Regions from separate parts of the Pectobacterium araliae genome, predicted to be linked through region 2. Evidence: predicted binding sites of a transcription regulator. Region 2 holds the regulator's gene; the other holds the start of a gene.
What was found. The regulator Fur, encoded in region 2, represses iron uptake genes when iron is present. The targets are predictions, from matches to a motif close to ATAATAATGAGAACNACTATCAA.

Region 1 (3,984 bases), 2.3 Mb from region 2:
AGCAACGTCGCCGCCCGGCGGGAAGGTCACCGTGATACGCTCGATGGCGTCAGCCAGATCGGCATCCGCACCATTTTGCTCATGCCACCGTTCCCGCAACGCAAACGCGGCTTCGGCAGCGCTGTGGGTGCCGCCACAGGTCGGGTAGCGTTTGAATTCCAGACCGGGAGAAAGCATACGCCAGGGCGCTCCCCAGTTTTCCACCAGCAGCGCTGGCTGCTGTTTTTGATCGCCATGCGCGGCAAGAAAGGCGTCAATTACCAGTTTTTGATTGCCCTCGAAGCCCGCTAACCCTAGCTTGACGGCGGTTAGCCCTGCTCTGGCGGCAAGCCCGGCGTGTAGCGGTTTGACCGCAGAACCAAACTGTGCACGTAGCCCTGCGGCCTGTGTAGCGGCCAGACCAAGAATAGTTTGCGTTTGCTCCACCGAGGCACCAGCCAGACGTGCCGCCGCAGCCGCAGCAGCGATCGCGCCGAGCGTGGCCGTGTTGTGGTAACCGAGACTGTAATGACGCGGGCCGCATGCCAGCCCGATTCTGCCAGCGGCTTCTACGCCGATGACATAGGCTGTCAAAAACGCCTCTTCTGTCACAGATGCCTCTTCTGCGGCAAGGGCAAACAGCGCAGGTAGAATGACGGTGCTGGGGTGGCCGCGAAATGCAGGATGATAATCGTCAAAGTCGAGTACGTGACCGGCATAACCCAAAATCAGGCTACGTGTCAGGCTGTCCGCGCCGCTGAATACCTGCTTTAACGGTGCGAGCCCGCTATCAACAATCGCACCCTGTGCGATCGGGAGCGCAGTAGAGATGAAGTCAGTCACCCCTTCACGGGCGGCATCTACCGCTTCTTGGTTTGGCTCACTATGGATAATGTGGTGGGCAAGCGTTGCGGTGATATCAGTCTGAGTGGTCATGAGTTGTCAGGCATCTTGGCAGAAAAACACTAATTTACTGCTCGTCACTGAATAGCGATTAATAACCAAACGGAATAATAAATTCCATTTGGTTATTAGTGGTTCAGAATCAGAAGCGGTCTTTTAACTGCCCCGGCGTAATACCGAATGCACGGCGCAGCGCGGTGGCAAAGTTAGCGGGGCTGTTGTAGCCAGCAATGCTGGCTGCCTGAGCGATACCGATGCCGTCCTTCTGCAAAGCCAGCATGGCACGCTGCAAGCGACAGTTACGCAGGTATTCAAAAACGCTCATATTGAACGTCTGGCGAAAATGGCGCTGTAGCGTGCTTTCACTCATGTTGACGCTTTTGGCGATTTCACTCATCGACAGATGGTCGGCGCTGCCGCTTTCCAGCATCTCTCTGATTTGTTGAATGCGATGGTAGCTGCGTAGGGTAACACCGCTGCTTTTCTCCTGCGCCACGCTGGCAGTCAGTGAAGTAAACGCTTCAATAATCAGGCTCATACACTGCATTTCCAGATAAAGGCGTTGGAGCGGCGTTTGGCAAGGTTTAGCATCCAGCGTTTGTAAAGCAATTGCCAGCGCCTGTCGGGACGGTGTCCACAGGTGTGTCGCCAGATGAGTTTGTGTGAAATCGTGGATAGCCTGCCAGTCGCCAACGGAGTCCATCATATTGCCGTACAGCCATTCCCTGTCGAACGTCAGCGTAATCGTCCTTTCATATTCATCACGTTTGCCGATGCGAGTGAACATCGTCGGTTCCGTCAGCGTAATCAGCGAGGCGGGTTGATGCTCTCCCAGATGCAGTTCCTGATGGCCAAACGAGATATGCGCATTGCCGCTCACCACGATGGCGAGTTTGATGGCGTCATCCAGCAGGTTTTGGGTTTTCATGTTGTGGCGATTAATCACATCCGCGGTATGCAGGATCAGATGCGGGTTGAGCTGCACGACAGTGAACGACCCAAATAACACCGGCGTGTTATCGATCAGCCGAGGGCCGATAAAACGGTAATTGTTCGCGACCAGACTCGATTGCTGAACGATATGATCTTTATAGATCGGCTTTGATGACTGAGTGAAGCTGCGCACGTGATTACCTACCTGATTAAACCCTTCGACCTGCGCCTTCCATTTTGATGCTTTGGCAAAACATTTTGCTGCTAGAGCAAACCCCGTCCTGAATGACAAATGTAACAATGACCGCGCCAAAATGGTAATGCAAATACTTCTCAATAGCATTTTTCGTTGGGGAGGTCACATTGCACGCTAAATGCATTTTCCATTTCCAGCAATGCGGAGAAAAGGGCTGATTGATGACACACAGCATTCCATAACAACACGACGTGATGCCCGTCGGCATGACGCTTCTCTCCCGATAACCGCCACGTCTGCGCGTTTTATCTCCGCCGTTATTCAGCACGGTTGCTGATGGTCGTTAAGTGTCGCTGCACCGGCTGCGATGTTGATCCTTTTTCAGGCTACTTATTCATTTCTTACAGGGCAGGATAATTTTGATGAAACTACCACAATCGCGCCATTATTTGGTGACGCTCATTGGCGTTAGCTGCGGGATGACATCATTTCTGAGTGCAGCGCAAACCTCGACTATTTCTTCAACAGAACCTGCCTCTCAGGTGCAGAATCAAGCCGAAAGTAAAGCGTCGGGCGATACGATGGTAGTGACGGCCGCTGAGCAAACCCGTCAGGCTCCCGGTGTATCGATAATTACGGCTGAGGATATCAGCAAGCGCCCGCCCGCTAACGATCTGTCAGAACTGATTCGCACCATGCCGGGCGTTAATCTGTCCGGTAACTCAACCAGCGGCCAGCGTGGTAACAACCGCCAGATCGATATCCGCGGCATGGGACCGGAAAACACGCTGATTCTGGTGGATGGCAAACCGGTGTCGAGCCGTACGGCCGTACGCTACGGGTGGCGCGGCGAGCGCGACACCCGTGGTGACACCAACTGGGTGCCTGCCGACATGGTTGAGCGTATTGAAGTGCTGCGTGGCCCGGCGGCGGCGCGCTATGGTAACGGCGCGGCGGGCGGTGTGGTCAACATCATCACCAAACAGCCGACGCAAGAATGGCACGGTACCTGGAATACTTATCTGAACGCACCGGAACATAGCTCGGAAGGCGCGACTAAGCGTACCGATTTCAGCCTGATGGGCGGCTTGACCGACAACCTAAGCTTCCGCCTGTTCGGCAATATGAATAAAACCGAGGCTGATGCACGCGATATTAACCAAGGCCACCAGTCTGCACGCGCGGGCAATCAGTCAGCTTCACTGCCTGCTGGGCGTGAAGGTGTGCGTAACAGAGATATCAACGGTCTGCTGCGCTGGGATATGACCCAGCAGCAGTCGCTGGAGTTCGAAGCAGGCTCCAGTCGCCAGGGTAATATTTATGCGGGCGATTCGCAAAATACCAACACCAACCCGCTTGTCGTAAGCAATTATGGCAAGGAAACCAACCGCATGTACCGCCAGAATTTTGCGGTCACGCATCGCGGCTACTGGGATAGCGGCGTTAGTTCCACGTCATACCTGCAATACGAACGTACGCACAATACCCGTATTCTTGAGGGACTGTCTGGCGGTTTAGAAGGGATTTTTGATACCACGAATCCGAACCAATATGGCACCATCAAACTGGATAATTTCACTGCACATAACGAAGTGAATCTTCCGCTGAATCTCTGGGTCGATCAGGTGCTGACGTTCGGGATTGAGTGGAACGAGCAGAAAATGAAAGATCCGGTCTCAAATGCACAGGATACAGAAGAAGCGGGAAGCATTGGTTCGCTAAGTAGCCGTGGCCGTAGTGAGCGATCTTCTGCTCGCCTGGCTTCTGCTTTTGTGGAAGATAATATCCAGCTAACACAAAGTACCGTGCTGACACCGGCGCTGCGTGTCGATGATCACAGCACGGCTGGCACCAACTGGAGCCCGTCGCTCAACCTGTCACAGGAACTGGGTGAAGACTACACGCTGAAATTAGGGATCGCCCGTGCTTACAAAGCGCCGAACCTGTACCAGACCAACGAGAACTACATTCTC
Region 2 (3,984 bases):
ATCATATTCAGACGCGTTTCCCGCCAGAGCCGAACGGCTATCTGCATATTGGGCATGCCAAATCTATCTGCCTGAATTTTGGTATCGCGCGTGACTATCAGGGGCAGTGCAATCTGCGTTTTGACGACACTAATCCGGTAAAAGAAGATATCGAATACGTTGAGTCGATCAAACGTGACGTCGAGTGGCTGGGTTTTTCATGGAGCGGCGACGTTCGCTATTCTTCTGATTATTTCGATCAACTGCATGCTTATGCGGTTGAGCTGATCGGTAAAGGACTGGCTTACGTTGATGAACTGACGCCTGAGCAGATCCGTGAATACCGCGGCACGTTGACGGCACCGGGCAAAAATAGCCCTTACCGCGATCGTACCGTGCAGGAAAACCTGGCGCTGTTTGAAAAAATGCGCAACGGCGGGTTTGCTGAAGGTACAGCCTGTTTGCGTGCAAAAATCGATATGGCATCGTCCTTTATCGTGATGCGTGATCCGGTGTTGTATCGCATTAAATTTGCCGATCACCACCAGACCGGTAATAAGTGGTGCATCTACCCGATGTATGACTTCACCCACTGCATTTCCGATGCGCTGGAAGGGATCACGCATTCGTTGTGTACGCTGGAATTCCAGGACAACCGCCGTCTGTATGACTGGGTGCTGGATAACATCACTATCCCTTGCCACCCACGTCAGTACGAATTCTCTCGTCTCAATCTCGAATACGCGATTATGTCCAAGCGTAAGCTGAACCAGCTGGTAGTGGAAAACGTGGTTGAAGGCTGGGATGATCCGCGTATGCCGACCATTTCAGGCTTGCGTCGTCGTGGCTATAGTGCGGCATCCGTCCGTGAGTTCTGTGTGCGCATCGGCGTAACGAAGCAGGACAATAACGTGGAAATGGCGGCGCTTGAATCCTGTATCCGTGACGATCTGAATGAAAATGCTCCGCGTGCGATGGCAGTGTTAGATCCGGTCAAGGTCGTGATCGAGAATCTGCCAGCCGAGCACGAAGAGTTTGTGGCGATGCCAAATCATCCGAACAAGCCGGAAATGGGCTCACGTCAGGTCGCATTCAGCCGCGAAGTTTACATCGATCGCGCTGACTTCCGTGAAGAAGCTAACAAGCAGTACAAGCGTCTGGTGTTGGGTAAAGAAGTGCGTCTGCGTAATGCCTATGTGATCAAAGCCGAGCGCATTGAAAAAGACGAGCAGGGCACCATTACCACGATCTACTGTAGCTATGATGCGGAAACGCTGAGCAAAGATCCGGCTGACGGCCGTAAAGTGAAAGGTGTTATCCACTGGGTTTCTGCGGCGCATGGCGTTCCAGCGGAATTCCGCTTGTACGATCGTTTGTTCAGTGTGGCGAACCCTGGCGCGGCGGAGGATTTCCTGTCGACGATTAACCCAGATTCACTGAAAATTACGCAAGGTTTTGTAGAAGCAAGTTTGGCACAGGCAGAAATAGAGAAAGCGTATCAGTTTGAGCGTGAAGGTTACTTCTGTGCCGATCGTGTTTATTCCAACACAGAACATCTGGTGTTTAACCGAACGGTTGGTCTGCGCGATACCTGGGTAGGCTAAGGCCACGAGGTAGAAGATAAAAATAAAACCGCCTCGGCGGTTTTATTTTTTGATGCGGTCGATTTATCGCGTGGAATCGTGCAGAGTTTCGTCTTCTCGACAATCCCCTTCACTGCAATGCCCATAGAGATACAGACTGTGGTTGGACAGTTTAATGCCGTGTCTTTCTGCGATCTCGCGCTGACGCGCTTCGATAGATTCATCGCGGAATTCAATGACTTTGCCACAGTCGAGGCAAATTAAGTGATCGTGATGATGCTGCTGCGTCAATTCAAAGACGGATTTGCCACCTTCAAAGTTATGACGGGTTACGATACCTGCATCATCAAACTGGTTGAGTACGCGATAGACGGTCGCAAGACCAATCTCTTCGCCCATATCAATCAGTTTCTTATATAAATCTTCCGCACTGACGTGATGGCAGACAGGATCCTGTAGCACTTCCAGTATTTTCAGTCTTGGAAGAGTGACTTTCAGGCCGGCCTTCTTTAATGCGATATTGTTGTCAGTCATGCGGGTTTAGTCCTGTTGCTTACTTATCAATGGAGGCTGCCTAGCCTATGACATCGGTCGGCTCAAAAAATGTAATTGCGTCTCAATTATAGAACCGCGTATGCAAAATGAAAACAAGGGAATGTTAACAATATTGTCCCCATTCATACTACTGATATACACGCAGTCCGTTGTTGATGAATGAAGAAAGAGTGAAGCACGTATAAAACCGATGGGATTATTGTACAGGTTTACTGATAGAAGTTAAAAAAATGTATCAATTATTATGAAAGGTTTTACCTATCAATACTATTTTGGCCCTGATCGAAACTATCAGGGCCAAAATGGCTTAGCCAACCAACTCTTTCAGATTCAGTTCATCGCTGATTTGTTTCACCCACGTCGTTACACGTTCGCTGGTCAGTTCAGGCTGACGGTCTTCATCGATAGCCAAGCCGATGAAGTGATTGTCGTCGGCGAGTCCTTTAGAGGCTTCAAAGTAATAGCCTTCTGTTGGCCAGTGACCGATAATCGTCGCGCCGCGAGGTTCAATAATGTCACGAATGGTGCCCATGGCATCACAGAAGTATTCCGCATAGTCTTCCTGATCGCCGCAGCCAAACAAAGCAACCAATTTCCCCGTGAAATCAACTTCTTCCAGCGACGGGAAGAAGTCATCCCAATCGCACTGCGCTTCACCGTAATACCAGGTTGGAATACCCAGCAGCAGGATATCGAAACCTTCTAGGTCTTCTTTGCTGCTTTTGGCGATGTCATGAACATCAGCAACGTCGGTGCCTAACTGTTGTTGAATCGTTTTGGCGATGTTTTCCGTGTTGCCCGTATCACTGCCAAAGAATATTCCGATGAGTGCCATGAATTGAATAACCTCTTGATTCCTAATGGTATGGTGTAATATTTCACCCATTTATCTGTTAATAATAACAGACACTCACATCGGGAGAAACTCGTATCGGTAAGGAGGCGTAAATCAAGATCGCGTGAAATGCGAAGGTAAGTAAGAAAACGAAAATATCTCTACTGATACTGAATTCCCTATAATCAATGTGGTCTATGTTATCGTCTGAGATTACGGATATATTTCTTTAACATAGCGGCGGCTATTCATTTGTAACGGTACTTCATTTTTTATGAATGTGCTTTTTATTTTATGATTTATTCCGCTTGTAATTAAAAGCAGGCTTTTGTTTGTGAAGAATAAAAATCACGGAGCGGTACATTATTATTCGTGGGAATTAAAATACTTACAAAAGATAATGTTTTTATAGAATTGAAAATTTGTAACATTTCGCGGGAACATTCCTAATAAAGGAAGATAAGAATTATAACTATTTACAGCTGAAACGATACAATTTTAAAGGGGAAATTTTAGCTTTCTGATGTTAAAGAATAAAATGAAATTTCATTCAAATTACTTTTCCATCTGATCGCCTATCCATGCCAACGCACGTAGGACGTGGTCGTGCAGCACATGCGCTTGCAACCCTATGATTAAAAACCTTATATTTATAAAAATAGAATAATGTATTATCCGTGCGAAAAATTATATTAATAAATATAGCAAGAATGCTAAATATTCTCTGTATTTAGCCGATGAGTTAGCGTGGTTTTTGAGTTTTCAACTCGGTGAAATGTGAACGCTAGGGAGAAGTGACCTGTTTCATGGTGTGAATTTTCTGATACATATCGGTTGATTAGCGATAAAAATCTTTTCAACCATTTTCCTGATTTGGAGTGAGCTATGGGACTTATTAAAAATATTGCCATCAGAACCGCTATGCTATGGGTGCTGGGCATTTTTTGTGTTCTTTGGGGCGGCGTATCAATATATACCATGTTCTCTTTTAAAGAGATGACGGCGACCTCGAAAACCAGCACCTTACTAGTT

Region 1: the regulator Fur is predicted to act here: its motif matches at 2,136-2,158, upstream of AACH44_RS16925 (TonB-dependent siderophore receptor).

What each region holds. Positions count from the first base shown of each region.
Region 1 covers NZ_AP028908.1:3,733,761-3,737,744, reverse strand. The annotation lists gene AACH44_RS16935 (MmgE/PrpD family protein) at 1-915, opposite strand, end outside; gene AACH44_RS16930 (helix-turn-helix transcriptional regulator) at 1,025-2,008, opposite strand; gene AACH44_RS16925 (TonB-dependent siderophore receptor) at 2,434-3,984, shown strand, end outside.
Region 2 covers NZ_AP028908.1:1,358,515-1,362,498, forward strand. The annotation lists gene glnS (glutamine--tRNA ligase) at 1-1,583, shown strand, start outside; gene fur (ferric iron uptake transcriptional regulator) at 1,647-2,096, opposite strand; gene fldA (flavodoxin FldA) at 2,425-2,952, opposite strand; gene AACH44_RS06075 (methyl-accepting chemotaxis protein) at 3,838-3,984, shown strand, end outside.